Regions from separate parts of the Rhodococcus sp. NPDC127593 genome, predicted to be linked through region 2. Evidence: riboswitches for the same ligand, from Rfam matches in the RefSeq annotation. Region 2 holds a riboswitch; the other holds the start of a gene.

Evidence for each region. Region 2 has a riboswitch for thiamine pyrophosphate ahead of thiC (phosphomethylpyrimidine synthase ThiC). Riboswitches for the same ligand answer to the same signal wherever they lie in the genome.
Region 1: linked by a shared signal. The riboswitch ahead of ACFVJ3_RS30905 (3-oxoacyl-ACP reductase) and the one ahead of thiC (phosphomethylpyrimidine synthase ThiC) in region 2 are both predicted to bind thiamine pyrophosphate.

Annotation. Positions count from the first base shown of each region.
Region 1 covers NZ_JBHXWI010000038.1:21,617-29,039, reverse strand. The annotation lists gene ACFVJ3_RS30925 (CocE/NonD family hydrolase) at 1-1,613, shown strand, start outside; gene ACFVJ3_RS30920 (oxidoreductase) at 1,654-2,532, shown strand; gene ACFVJ3_RS30915 (organic hydroperoxide resistance protein) at 2,554-2,976, opposite strand; gene ACFVJ3_RS30910 (MarR family winged helix-turn-helix transcriptional regulator) at 2,979-3,431, opposite strand; TPP riboswitch at 3,504-3,607, shown strand; gene ACFVJ3_RS30905 (3-oxoacyl-ACP reductase) at 3,656-4,420, shown strand; gene ACFVJ3_RS30900 (LLM class flavin-dependent oxidoreductase) at 4,422-5,747, shown strand; gene ACFVJ3_RS30895 (CitMHS family transporter) at 5,837-7,246, shown strand; gene ACFVJ3_RS30890 (hypothetical protein) at 7,248-7,423, opposite strand, start outside.
Region 2 covers NZ_JBHXWI010000008.1:115,855-123,277, reverse strand. The annotation lists gene ACFVJ3_RS09535 (LytR C-terminal domain-containing protein) at 1-444, opposite strand, end outside; gene ACFVJ3_RS09530 (DUF3263 domain-containing protein) at 469-807, opposite strand; gene ACFVJ3_RS09525 (peptide deformylase) at 986-1,576, shown strand; gene ACFVJ3_RS09520 (GNAT family N-acetyltransferase) at 1,566-2,531, shown strand; gene ACFVJ3_RS09515 (exodeoxyribonuclease III) at 2,566-3,369, shown strand; gene ACFVJ3_RS09510 (GNAT family N-acetyltransferase) at 3,404-3,766, opposite strand; gene ACFVJ3_RS09505 (GNAT family N-acetyltransferase) at 3,868-4,254, opposite strand; TPP riboswitch at 4,388-4,495, shown strand; gene thiC (phosphomethylpyrimidine synthase ThiC) at 4,488-6,134, shown strand; gene thiD (bifunctional hydroxymethylpyrimidine kinase/phosphomethylpyrimidine kinase) at 6,145-6,990, shown strand; gene ACFVJ3_RS09490 (adenylate/guanylate cyclase domain-containing protein) at 7,023-7,423, opposite strand, start outside.

The sequences.
Region 1 (7,423 bases), on a different contig from region 2:
AGGTGCTCACCGGCGGCGGCATGCGCGTCTTCGGCATCAACCGCGACCTCGTCCGGAACGGGTACACCCAGGTGGTGGTCGATGCGCGGGGCACCGGCTTCTCCCAAGGGGAATGGCAGGCGCTCGGTCCGCTCGAGCAGCAGGACTCCGTCGAGATCATCGACTGGATGAGCAAGCAGGGGTGGTCCGACGGAAAGGTCGGAATGGCGGGGGTGTCGTACTCGGGAATCAACTCGCTGCAGGCCGCGGGCCATCAGCCGCCGGCGTTGAAGGCGATCTTCCCGACCGAACCGGGCAACGATCTGCTCCGCGACATCGTCGGAACGGGCGGTGGTCTCGGCGTGGGATTCATGCCGCTGTGGCTGTCACTGGTCAACGGTCTCAAGTTCGTTCCCGACGTTCAGGCCATCGCGCAGGGGCGCTTCGACCAGCAGTGGCTGCAGGATCGGTTGCGGGATCCGCTGACGCTGTTCCCCGCACTGATCGAGGCCATGACCGCGCCGGACATCAGCGGTCTCGACCCCGACACGTTGCGGGTGGCGCAGGACGGCCGGTTCTACGAGGAGCGGAAGGCGCAGGCCGCGAACATCGAGGTGCCGACGATGGTCTACGGCGCGTGGCACGACATCTTCGCGAACAGCGAGCCGCGGGTCTACAACGACATCCCGCTGCCTGCCGGCGAGAAGCAGCTGATCATGAGCGACGCCTACCACATCTCGTTCGGTGGCGGCTTCGGTGAGCAGGGTGCGCCGCCGCGACTCGACGTCCTCGAACGCGCCTGGTTCGACAAGTGGCTGAAGGGCATCGACAACGGCATCGAGGAGTACGGCCCGGTCACGCTGTATCAGCAGGGCAACGGCTGGACCACCACCGATCAGTTCCCGCGGGCCGGCGTCGACTACCAGCGGATGTACCTGTCGGGTGCCCCCAGCGGCACCGCCGGGCACGCCACCCACGACGGCAGCCTGGTGTCGGCGAAACCTGGCGACGCGGCACAGCTCACCGTCGCACCCGGCCTTCGCGGGCTCTGTTCCCGCGACGGCGCACAGGGCACCGCAGGCGCGGCCGTCGTCTTCGGATCGGTGTGCAGCAAGGACTCCCGGTTCGCCGAGGCCGAGGGCCTGACGTTCACCAGTGCCCCCGTCACGCAGCCGACCGAGCTGTCGGGTCCGGTCAATCTGCACCTCGAGACCGTGCTGGACGCCCCGGACGGATTCTGGGCCGTGACGCTCAACGACGTCGCACCGGACGGCACGTCGACTCCGCTCACCAATGGCGCTCTCACCGCTTCCATGCGGGCCGTGGACGATTCGAAGAGCACCACGTCGGCGAACGGCGACTACACCGAACCGCACCATTATCTGACGGTGGACGCCCGTCAGCCGCTGGTTCCGGGTGAAGTGACACCGGTGGACATCAACTTCGTGCCCACCGACGCGGTCCTCGAACCGGGGCACCGGCTGCGCGTCGACGTGTACGCGGGCAGCGTTCCCCGGTACCTGCCGCTCGGACCGATGCTGGCCGACAGTCAACTGAAGCCGCAGCACGTCGCGTTGTCCCCGGAGCGGCCGAGTTTCCTCAATCTGCCGCTGGTCGGAGCGCAGGCGTGGTGACGGGTTCACGCCACGACCCGAGATCCGTAGGGTTGACGTCATGACCAAGTGGACAGCTTCGGACATCGTCGATCAGCGCGGCCGCACGTTCGTCGTCACGGGCGCCAACAGTGGTCTGGGGGAGGTGGCCGCGCGGGCTCTGGGCAAGGCGGGGGCGCACGTCGTGCTGGCCTGTCGCAACACCCACAAGGGGGAGGTCGTCGCACGCTCGATCGGTGACAACGCCGAGGTGCGCCGCCTCGATCTGTCCGACCTCGCCTCGGTGCGCGAGTTCGCCGCCGGCGTCGATTCCGTCGACGTACTCGTGAACAACGCCGGCGTAATGGCGGTTCCGCAGCGCAAGACCGCCGACGGATTCGAAATGCAGATCGGCACAAATCATCTCGGACACTTCGCGTTGACCGGACTGCTGCTCGACAAGATCACCGATCGGGTCGCCACGATGTCGAGTGCCGCACACCAGGCGGGAGCGATTCACCTCGACGACCTCAACTGGGAACGCGGCAAGTACAACCGCTGGAGCGCGTACGGGCAGTCGAAACTCGCGAATCTGCTGTTCACGTACGAATTGCAGCGCAGGCTGTCCGCGGCGGGATCTTCCGTCAAAGCGGTGGCCGCGCACCCCGGTTATGCGTCGACCAATCTGCAGGCCCACACCGAGTCGGTGCAGGACAAGCTGATGGCCGTCGGCAACCGGATCTTCGCGCAGTCGGCGGAGATGGGGGCGCTGCCGATGCTGTACGCGGCCACCGCACCCGACGTGATCGGCGGCAGCTACATCGGGCCGGACGGCTTGTTCGAGCAGCGTGGCCACCCGAAGGTGGTGGGCTCCAACAAGAAGTCGCGGGACGAGCACACCGCGCGGGCGTTGTGGTCTCTGTCGGAGGACCTGACGGGCGTCGAGTTCAAGTTCGGGTGACCCGACGCCCGTCGGGGTTTCTCAGTCTTCGGTGACCTCGAGGGTGACGTCGATGTTGCCGCGGGTGGCGTTGGAGTAGGGGCACACCTGGTGCGCCTTCTCGGTCAGCTCGAGCGCCTCGGCGCGTGGCAGGTGGGGGAGGGAGACCTCGAGGGTGACGGCGAGACCGAATCCACCGCCGTCCGTCGAGCCGATGCCGACGCGGGCGCCGACGGCCGAGTCGGCGACGTTCGCCTTCGCCTGACGGGCGACCAGCTGGAGTGCGGAGTGGAAGCATGCCGCGTATCCGGCGGCGAACAGCTGCTCGGGGTTGGTGCCGTCGCCGGACCCGCCCATCTCGGTGGGGATGGCGAGGTTCAGGTCGAGCCGGCCGTCGGACGTGCGGGCGTGGCCGTTGCGGCCTTCTCCGGTCGCGAGGGCTTCGGCGGTGTAGACGATCTTCATGGTTACTTCTCTCCTGTAGGGGTGTTGAAACTGTGAAGTGATTCGGTGAGCCGCGACAGGGTGTCCCGCAGGGCGACGAGTTCGTCGACGTTCATTCCCGTCGATTGAGCGAGTTCCGTGGGGATGCCCTCCGCGGCGGCGCGGAGACCCGCGCCCTTGTCGGTGAGGTGAATCCCGACCCGGCGCTCGTCGGCCGAGGAGCGCCGGCGTTCGACCAGGCCCAGCGTTTCGAGCCGCTTGAGCAGTGGCGACAGCGTGCCGGTGTCGAGTTCGAGGGCGTCGCAGATCTCGCGCACTCCGCGGCCGTCCCGCTCCCAGAGCACCAGCAGCACGAGGTACTGCGGGTAGGTCACTCCCAACGAGTCGAGCATCGACCGGTATCTCGCCGTCATGGCCCGGGAAGCCGAGTACAGCGCGAAGCACACCTGGCGGTCGAGGGCGAGGTTGTCGGTCACCACTGAATAGTTGCACACAACTTGGTTGTGCACAACCAAGAAACACGCTCGGTGATTGCGCTTACACTGTTGGCCAGTGACACGGGGTGCTACCCGGCGACGAGCCGGCGGCTGAGAACAGACCCGTCGAACCTGAACTGGGTAATGCCGGCGAAGGGATGTCGCGGAGACGGCCGTATGCGCTCATCCGATGTCTCGTCGCCGACCGAACGGAAGGTGGCAGCATGCAGCTCGACAAGCAGATCGTCCTGGTGACCGGCGGTGGGCGGGGCCTCGGCGCCGCCATCGTGCGATCGTTCGCGGCGCAGAACGCGCGGGTGATCGTGAACTACCGGAACAGCCGGGACGCGGCGGAGGAACTCGCGGCCTCCCTGGGCGCGGACCGTGCGGTCGCGTTGGGGGCCGACGTCACCGACGCCGGACAGGTGGCGACGCTGTTCTCCGCGGCGGAGGGGCACTTCGGTTCACCGGTGACCACGGTGATCAACAACGCGCTCGCCGACTTCTCGTTCAACGGCGACGCACGCGACAAGGCGGACGTCATCACGTGGGAGTCCTTCGACTCGCAGCTGCGCGGCAGCGTGAAGGCGACACTGCACACGACGCAGGCCGCGCTGCCGGGCATGCGTTCGCTCGGGTTCGGCCGGATCGTGAACATCGGGACCAACCTGTTCCAGAACCCCGTCGTCCCGTACCACGACTACACGGCCGCCAAGGCCGCGGCGCTGTCGCTGACCCGCACCCTCGCCGCCGACCTCGGTCCCGACGGCATCACCGTCAACATGGTGTCGGGCGGGCTGCTCCGCACCACCGACGCGAGCGCCGCCACTCCCGACGAGGTGTTCGACCTCATCGCGGCGAGCACCCCGCTGCAGCGGGTCACCACCCCGGACGAATTCGCCGACGCGGTGCTGTTCTTCGCGTCCCCGTGGTCGCGTGCGGTGACCGGCCAGAACCTCGTCGTCGACGGCGGACTGGTCAAGGACTGACATGACCGACGCCCGGCAACTGCACTTCAACGCGTTCCTCTTCAGCTGCGGGCACCACGGCGCCGCGTGGCGGCACCCGTCGTCCCAGGTGGAGCGACTCTGCGACATCACCTACTACGAGGAGCTGGCGCAGACCGCGGAGCGGGGCTGCCTCGACGCGGTGTTCTTCGCCGACGGGCATTCGGTGCGCGACCCCGCATCCGGAGGCGTGTGGTTCCTCGAACCGCTCACCGCGCTGTCCGCGATGGCGCGGGCGACGGAACGGGTCGGGCTGGTGACTACGGTGTCCACCACGTTCTACACACCGTTCCACGCGGCCCGGATGCTGGCATCCCTCGACCACATCAGCGGCGGCCGCGCCGGCTGGAACGTGGTGACGTCGATGTTCGACGCCGAGGCGCGCAATCACGGACTCGAGGAGATGCCGCCGCACGACGAGCGCTATTCGCGCGCCGCGGAATTCGTCGACGTGGCACTCGCTCTGTGGGATTCGTGGGGGCCCGACGCGCTCGTGCTCGACCGGGAGGGCATCTTCGCGGACCCGGCCGAGGTGAAGCCGGTCGAGCATCGGGGCAAGCATTTCCTCGTGGACGGTCCGCTGAACGTGCCGCGCTCGCCGCAGGGTCGTCCCGTGCTGTTCCAGGCGGGCGCGTCCGATCAGGGCCGCGACCTGGCCGCCCGGTGCGCCGAGGGCATCTACGCCGTCGCCTACGACCTCACGGCCGCGCAGAGCTACTACGGCGACGTGAAGCGGCGCATCCGCGCGGCGGGCCGCGACGCCGAGACGGTGACCGTGATGCCCGGTCTCGTGACCTACGTCGGCTCGACCGCCGAGGAGGCCCGACGGAAAAAGGCGGAACTCGACGCGCTTCTGCCCGTCGAACAGTCGCTGGCGCAGTTGTCGATGTTCGTCCAGCAGGACTGCAGTGCCTGGGAACTGGACGCACCCGTTCCCGCGCTGCGGCCGCTGTCGGAGTTCACCGGGCCGCAGGGCCGGTACGACACGATCCTGCGGATCATCGAGAAGGACCGTCCCACCGTGCGGTCGCTGCTGGGCACGTTGGCGGCGGGCGGCGGGCACTGCACCATGATCGGAACCCCGGAATCGATCGCCGACGAGATCGAGGTGTGGTTCCGCAGCGGCGGGGCCGACGGCTTCAACCTGATGCCGCCGCTCTACCCGAACGGCCTCGCCGACTTCGTCGACGAGGTGATCCCCGTCCTGCAGAAGCGGGGGCTGTTCCGCGCGGAGTATGAGACGGAGACCCTGCGCGACCATCTCCGGGGGCGCCGGCAGTGCCACCACAAAGAACACAACCTTCTCTAAGTACGCAACAGTGACTGTGAGCGTCCCTCCCCCCGACACTGGCTGTTATCGCGATCACACCGCGACGCGAGTTCGGACGAGGAGTGGCAATGCTGGTAGCACTCGGCTTTTTGATGGTGGCCGTGTTCATGTTCTTGATCATGTCCAAACGGGCCACTCCCGTGGTCGGGTTGATCGCCGTCCCGGTCGCATTCGGTATCGCGGCCGGGGCGGGCCTCGGCATCGGCGACATGATCACCGACGGGATCAAGTCGCTGGCGCCGACGGCCGCGTTGCTGTTCTTCGCGATCATCTTCTTCGGGATCATGATCGACGTCGGCCTGTTCGACCCGCTGGTGAAACTCATCCTCCGGCTCGTCCGCAACGACCCCATGCGGCTCGTCGTCGGCACGGCGGTGCTCGCGATGGTGGTGTCGCTGGACGGTGACGGATCCACGACATTCATCATCGTGACGTCCGCATTGTTGCCGCTGTACATGAAGCTGAAGGTCAGCCCCGTGGTTCTCACGGTGGTCGCCGGCCTGTCGAACGGCGCGATGAACATCGTCCCCTGGGGTGGACCGACGGTCCGGGCCGCCGCGGCGCTGAATATCTCGCCGTCGGACGTGTTCGTCCCGATGATCCCGTCACTGGTGGTCGGGCTGCTCGTCGTGCTGCTGTTCGCCGTGCAGCTGGGCTACAGCGAACGCCGCCGCATCGGAACGCTCCAACTCACCGACGAGCGCCTCCTCGTCTCCGCGGGCTCCGGCCTCCGCCGGTCCGCGACCGGCTCCGGATCCGGGGGCAACGGTGACACACCCCGAACCGGTGGCGGCTCCGGCGACGCCGGATCGGACGACGGCCAGGGCTTCGTCGACGGTCTCGACCCCGAGCGGCCCACGCTGCGACCGAAGCTGCTGTGGTTCAACGCGCTCGTGACCGTCGCGCTCCTCGTCGTGCTCGTGATGGACGTCCTGCCGATTCCGGTCCTGTTCATGGTGGCCGCATCGATCGCGCTGACGGTGAACTTCCCGCGAGTCAAGGAACAGCAGGAGGCGATCACCCGCCACTCGTCGAGCATCGTCTCCGTGGTCGCGATGGTGTTCGCCGCGGCCGTGCTCACCGGCGTGTTCCAGGGCACCGGAATGGTCGAGGCCATGGCGCAGTGGCTGCTCGAGATCATCCCGGCCTCGCTCGGACCGCACCTGGCCGTCATCACGGGCATCCTGAGCCTGCCGTTCACGTTCTTCATGAGCAACGACGCCTTCTACTTCGGCATCATGCCCGTCCTCGCCGAGACGGCGGCCACGTACGGCATCGAGCCGGTCGAGATGGCCCGCGCATCCATCACCGGCCAGACGTTCCACATGCAGAGCCCCCTCGTCCCGGCCATCCTCCTGCTCGTGACCCTGGCGGGTGTCCCGCTGGCGGACCATCACAAGAAGGTGCTGTGGCGCGCGGCGCTGGTGTCGCTGTCGATGCTGGTGATCGGTGTGGTCCTCGGGCAGATCCCCTGGTGACCTAGTCCTCGGTGTCGGTGTCGGTGGCGGGCCCTTCAGGGGTCGCGCCACCTTCGCCGCTCCAGTCGGCGCCCGAACTCTTGTCGTCCTCGGCCGGATCGGACATCACGTCCTTGTCCGCGCCCGGGGCGCCACTGTCGGTGGTCGTGGTCTTCGGTCCGGATGTGTCCTTCGGTG
Region 2 (7,423 bases):
TTCCTTCTCGGCGGCGGAAGTCCCGTAGTACACAGTGGTTTCGGAGATGGTGCCGTCGCTGTAGTTGCCGGTTTCCGACACCGTCCACCCCGAGGACATCAGTTCGGTGGCCGTCTGGCTCGCGAGACCGGTGACGTTGCTGTTGTTGAGCACCCGCACCGGGACCGACGCCGCATCGGCGGACTTCGAAGTACTCGAGGCACCGGACGTGGTGCTCGCCGCGGACGTCGAGGTGGCGCCCGCCGCTCCGGCTGCTGTCGTCGAGCGCGCGGCAGCGGTGGTCGTGGCGGCCGCCGTAGTCGTGACGGTGGCTGCGGTCTCCTCCGAGTCCGAACCCCCGAGCGAGGCGAACCCGAGACCCGCGAACAGAATCGCGAGGGCGATCAGCACCATCGCGAGGGCACGTAACGGCGGGCCGGACGATTCGGGTTTCGGAGTACTCACGATGTCGACCTTAGCGACCGGGTGCTACGTGACGTCGAACCCGAGGCGACGCGCGGCGCGGGCCTTCTGCCTACTCGCGCGCAGCCGTCGCAGCCGCTTCACGAGCATCGGGTCGGCTGCGAGTGCCTCCGGCCGGTCCACCAGCGCGTTGAGAACCTGGTAGTACCTGGTGGCGGACATGTCGAACAGTTCTTTGATCGCTTCTTCCTTCGCGCCGGCGTACTTCCACCATTGGCGCTCGAAGGACAGGATGTCGTGCTCCCGACGCGAGAGGCCGTCGTCGCCGACGTCCTTGACCCCTGCCGAGTTGTCGCCGTCGGTGCGCTCGGACTGGTTCCGACTACGCGCTGTTGCGCCGTCCATCTCACTCCTCGACTACTAGCTCTCGCTCGACCTCAGCGAAACCACGTTCCCCCGGCTCCTCGATCGCGTGGCCGACCGAGCAACGAATTACACCGCTGTACTTCAGCGACTATTCAACCATGGCGAACGCCGCGGGCAGTGCGAACGGCTCGGACGCGCCGCACTATCCTTGACGACCATGGCCATCCTCCCCATCCGGATCGTGGGCGACCCGGTATTGCACGAACCGACCGAGGCAGTGTCCCAGTCACCTGCGGAACTCGCTGAGATCATCGCCGACATGTACGACACGATGGACGCCGCCAACGGCGTCGGGCTCGCCGCCAACCAGGTCGGCCTGCCGCTGCGGTTGTTCGTCTACGACTGCCCGGACGTCGACGGGAACGGCACGGCGCTCCGCCGCCGGGGTTGCGTCGTCAACCCGGTTCTCGAAACGTCGGAACGACCCGAGACCATGCCGGATCCGGACGACGACGTCGAGGGCTGCCTGTCGGTACCGGGTGAGCAGTTCCCCACCGGACGGGCCGAGTGGGCGAAGGTCACCGGCACCGACGCCGAGGGCACCGCCGTCGAGATCGAGGGAAACGGCTTCTTCGCACGCATGCTGCAGCACGAGGTCGGTCACCTCGACGGCTTCCTCTACGTCGACATGCTGGTCGGCCGCAACGCGCGCGCCGCCAAGAAGACCATCAAACGCGCCGGCTGGGGCGTTCCCGGTCTCAGCTGGGTGCCGGGAACGGTCGAAGACCCGTTCGGGCATGACGACTGACATTCCGCTCGGAAGCCGGGTGGTGCTGCGATATCAGCTGCCGCCCGGCCACAGCCATCCGATGACCGACGTCATCGGGGTGCTGGAGAGCGTCGAACCGGCGGTGGTCGTCCGCGCCGCGGACGGCTCCGTCGTCGAGGTGGAGCCGGAGCGGGTGGTCGCGCTGAAGGCCGTCCCCGCGCGACCGGTGCGCGCGAGCGAGATCCGGTCCCTCGAACTGGCCTCCGCCGACGGCTGGCCGGGTGTCGAGCACGCGTGGATCGACGGGTGGCTCGCCCGCTACGGTCACGGCTTCACCGGACGTGCCAACTCGGCGGCACCGCTCGGCGACCGAGGGTGGGTCGGAAGCCTGGACGACGCCTCCCCCGGCGGCACGCTCGACCGTCTACGCGAGTGGTACGCCGACCGCGACCGCCCGCTGCGGTTGCTGATCCCCGACCGGCTGGGTGAGGTACCGCTGGGCTGGAACGTCAGCGACGAAGTGGTTGTGATGGCGGCCGACATCGACAACCTGTCGCTGCCCGAGGGCCCACGGACCACCACCGTCACCGATCACCCCGACCCGGACTGGCTCGCCCTCTACCGCTACCGCGGGTCCGCGCTCCCCGACTTCGCGGTCGACGTGCTGGACTCGGTCCGCGGCGGCACTCTCGGGTTCGGCCGGATCGGCGCCGCCGACTCGTCACTTCTCGCCGTCGCCCGCGGATCCGTCACGTCCGCGCCCGACGACCGCCGGTGGGTCGGGCTCACCGCGGTCGAGGTGGCGGAGGCTCACCGCCGCCACGGAATCGGCAGCCTCATCTGCGGCGACATGATCAACTGGGGACGCGAACACGGCGCGACCCACGCGTGTCTGCAGGTCGCCGTCGAGAACGAGGGTGCGCAGGCGATGTACCGCAACCTCGGCTTCGTGGCGCACCACCGGTACCGCTACGCCACCGAACCTGTCGGCTGACGACCTGTCGGAGAGTGCCGCTAGGGTGGCTGCCGTGCGCATCGCAACCTGGAACGTGAACTCTGTTCGTGCCCGTACCGACAGGATCCTGGACTGGCTCCAGCGGTCCGACGTCGACGTGCTGGCGATGCAGGAAACCAAGTGCAAGGACGAGCAGTTCCCGTACGAGCGTTTCCGCGAACTGGGCTACGAGGTCGCGCACGTGGGCCTCAGCCAGTGGAACGGGGTCGCGATCGCGTCCCGTGTGGGTCTCGACGACGTGCAGATCGGATTCGAGGATCAGCCCGGTTTCCACAAGGACCCGGAGGTCGCGCCCGCGCAGGAAGCCCGTGCCATCGGCGCCACGTGCAACGGCGTCCGCATCTGGAGCCTGTACGTCCCCAACGGCCGTGAGCTGACCGATCCGCACTACACGTACAAACTCGACTGGCTGGCGAAGTTGCACACCGACGCGGTCGGGTGGCTGGAGCGGAACCCGGATTCGCAGATCGCGCTGGTCGGCGACTGGAACGTGGCCCCCACCGACGAGGACGTCTGGGATCCGGCGCTGTTCGAGGGCAAGACGCACACGTCGGCCCCCGAGCGTGAGGCCTTCCAGGCATTCGTCGAATCCGGATTCGCCGACGTCGTCCGGCCGCACACCCCCGGTCCCGGTGTCTACACCTACTGGGATTACACCCAGTTGCGGTTCCCGAAGAAGCAGGGAATGCGCATCGACTTCGTGCTGGGGTCGCCCGCCCTCGCCGGCCGCGTCGACAAGGCTGAGATCGACCGCAACGAACGCAAAGGCAAGGGCGCCAGCGATCATGCGCCGGTCATCGTCGACCTCGGCGACTGAGACCGCAGCACACCGATCGCCACGGCGGCCGAGGCTACTCGGCGACCAGAACGTCGAGATGCTCCGGATTCAGTGCCAGGTAGTGCCGGACATACGTGCAGATGGGACGGACTTTCCAACCACGCCGACGCGCCGAGCCGAGCGCCTCGCCCACGAGGACCGCGGCCAGCCCTCGCCCACCGAACTCTTCCTTGACGACCGTGTGCATGAACGCGACCACCTCACCCGGCTTCGCTGTGAATCCGGGGATGTCGTCCTCGTCCCGATAGCCGAGGATGCCGACCAACTCGTCCCCCAGCCACAGATCGAATCGTTCGTGGGCAGGATTGTCGAGCACGCGAGCATCAGCGGCCGTGATGTTCCCCGACGACTCGGAACTGTTCGAAATGTGATCCATGCCACTCATCGAATCAGTAAGGCGACATCCCCGCGCGCGGAATCGCCGCCCCCGGAACCGTTTCGTTGCCGACGAGTACTCGATTCGTGCCCCGACCGTCGTCAGCCCTCCACCTGGACGACGAGGTCGCGGTACTCGGGGTGTGCCGACAGGAAGCGCTGCACGTACGTGCACACGGGCCGGACCTTCCAGCCGTACCCGCGGGCGAGGTCGAGGGAGCGCCCCACCATGAGGGCGGCGAGTCCGCGGTGGCCGAAGTCCTCCACGATCACCGTGTGCATGAACGAGACCACCGGCGCCTGCCGCCCCCGACTCTTCGGACCCGGCGGCCGGGCTGCCACCACTCCCACGCCGGCACCGGCGCCGGGCGGCGTGTCCGCGAGGTCGAAATATCCGAGGATGCCGACCAGGTCACCACTCAGGCGTAGCTCGAATCGGTTCTGATCGGCGTTGTCGATCACGTCCACAACCTGCGCGTCCGTCAGCATGGCTATCTCCTGGGGGTATGTGTCGTAATCGAAATGTGATGTTCATCACCCTTTATACCGATGCCGGGAACCGCTGTCCAAGTTTCACCCGAATGTTTACTTTCAGAGATCTCGGTTACAGTTTGCGGGACAACTACACATCCACGGGGGCTCGCACCAGCGGGCTGAGAGGACGGCTAGGGCCGTCGACCGTCGAACCTGTCCGGGTAATGCCGGCGTAGGGAGCATCATCGATGAGCACAAACGTATCTACAGCCACGTCCGTCACCACGGGACCGATCCAGGGCAGCACCAAGCAGTACCTGCCGTCGGGTGACGACGTCCGGGTGCCGGTCCGGCGCGTACACCTCACCAACGGTGAGCACCTCGACGTGTACGACACGTCGGGCCCGTACACCGACACGGACGCCACGATCGACCTGGAAGCGGGACTGCCGCATCTGCGCGCGCCGTGGATCGCCGATCGGGACGGCACCCAACTCGACGCCGCCCGCGCCGGCGGCGTCACCCCCGAGATGCAGTATTGCGCTGCGCGCGAGGGTGTTTCACCCGAGACGGTGCGCACCGAGGTCGCGGCGGGACGCGCCGTGATCCCGGCCAACCGCTGCCATCCCGAACTCGAGCCGATGATCATCGGCAAGGCGTTCGCGGTCAAGATCAACGCGAACATCGGCAACAGCGCGGTCAGTTCGTCGATCGAGGAAGAGGTCGAGAAGATGGTGTGGGCGACGCGGTGGGGCGCAGACACCATCATGGACCTGTCGACCGGCAAGAACATCCACGAGACTCGGGAATGGATCCTTCGCAATTCGCCCGTGCCTGTGGGAACCGTGCCGATCTATCAGGCACTCGAGAAGGTCGGCGGCGACCCGACCGCGCTCACGTGGGAAATCTACCGCGACACCGTGATCGAACAGTGCGAGCAGGGCGTCGACTACATGACGGTCCACGCCGGTGTGCTGCTCCGCTACATCCCGCTGACCGCGCGCCGCGTCACCGGCATCGTCTCCCGCGGTGGGTCGATCATGGCGGCCTGGTGCCTGGCCCATCACCGGGAATCGTTCCTGTACACCCACTTCGACGAACTGTGTGAGATCCTCCACCGCTACGACGTCACGTTTTCGCTCGGTGACGGTCTGCGCCCCGGCTCCATCGCGGACGCCAACGACGAGGCCCAGTTCGCGGAACTCCGCACCCTCGGAGAGCTCACGAAGATCGCGAAATCCCATGGGGTGCAGGTGATGATCGAAGGCCCCGGGCACGTGCCGATGCACAAGATCGTCGAGAATGTGCGCCTCGAGGAGGAGCTGTGCGAGGAGGCGCCGTTCTACACCCTCGGGCCGCTCGCCACCGACATCGCGCCGGCGTACGACCACATCACGTCCGCGATCGGCGCGGCGATGATCGCGCAGGCAGGCACCGCGATGCTCTGCTACGTGACCCCCAAGGAACACCTGGGACTGCCGAATCGGGACGACGTCAAGACCGGGGTCATCACGTACAAGATCGCGGCGCACGCCGCGGACCTCGCGAAGCAGCATCCACGGGCGCAGGAGCGGGACGACGCACTGTCGAAGGCGCGGTTCGAATTCCGCTGGCACGATCAGTTCGCGCTGTCCCTCGACCCGGATACCGCCCGGGAGTTCCACGACGAGACGCTGCCCGCCGAGCCGGCGAAGACGGCCCACTTCTGCTCGATGTGCGGTCCGAAGTTCTGTTCGATGCGGATCTCCGCCGACGTCCGCGAGTACGCGCAGCGACACGGACTCGATTCGGTCGAAGCCATCGAGGCAGGCATGGCCGAGAAGTCGAGCGAGTTCGTCGACGCAGGTGGCCGCGTGTATCTGCCCGTCGAATCCGTCACCTCAGAGAATCGGTAAGGTCCCCTTCGTGAAGCTGCTGCCCCTGACCCCCGACGGCCAGACCCCCGTCCGTGTCCTCACCATCGCCGGCACCGATTCCGGCGGTGGCGCCGGGATCCAGGCCGACTCGCGGACGATGGCGCTGTGCGGCGTCCACGCATGCGTCGCGGTCGCCGCGGTGACGGTGCAGAACTCGGTGGGCGTCAGCGGTTTCCACGAGATTCCGCCGGAGACCGTGGCCGCACAGGTGCGGTGCGTCGTCGACGACATCGGGGTCGGGGCAGCGAAGACGGGCATGCTGGCGTCGACGGCCATCATCGAGGCCGTCGCCGCCGTGTGCACCGAGGTCGGGATCGGCCGCGACCAACCGGTCCCGCTGGTCGTCGACCCGGTGTGCGCGTCGATGCACGGAGATCCGCTCCTGCACGCCGAGGCACTGGACGCCGTGCGGAACACGCTGATCCCGATCGCCACCGTGGTCACGCCGAACCTCGACGAGATCCGGTTGATCACCGGCATCGAGGTGGTGGACGACGCGACCGCGCGCCGGGCCGCCGAGGCGCTGCACGCGCTCGGGGCGCAGTGGTCGATCGTGAAGGGCGGGCATCTCCGGACGTCGGCGTCGAGCACCGATCTGCTGTTCGACGGCGACACGTTCCTCGAGTTCAGCAGTCCCCGCATCGACACCGGCAACGACCACGGCGGCGGCGACACCCTCGCGGCCGCCATCGCGAGCGCTCTCGCCCACGGATGGTCCGTGCCCGACGCGGTGGCGTTCGGCAAGGAATGGGTCACCAAGTGCCTGGAGGCGTCGTATGACCTGGGCGCCGGTCACGGCCCCGTCTCCCCCCTGTGGCGACTCCGTCACTCGTGAGTACTTGTTAACGTCCGGCGGTTAACAAGTACTCACGGGCGGCGGAGCCGCAACCGCCAGATACCGAGGTCGGAGGGCACCCCGCTGGGTGCGGGGGCGAAGAAGGCGCGTCGCCACGGTTTGACACCGACACCCAGTTCGTCGAGGGTGCCCGGCTGCAGACTCGACAGCGTGGCGGACGACGCCATCACGTTGCCGTCGCCGCCCAGTTCCATCATGCGCGCCGCGATCGTCACGTCCACGCCGAGCCAGTCGCTGCCGATCTGCCGGGGCACGCCGGTGTGGATGCCGACGCGCATGCGGGGGCGGTAGCCGTCCACCTCCACCTCCGCGAGCGCTTCCTGTGCGGCGAAGACGGCGTCGATCGCGCGATCCGGGCTGGGGAAGACGGCCATCACCCCATCCCCGAGTCGTTTCACCACGTGCCCGCCCC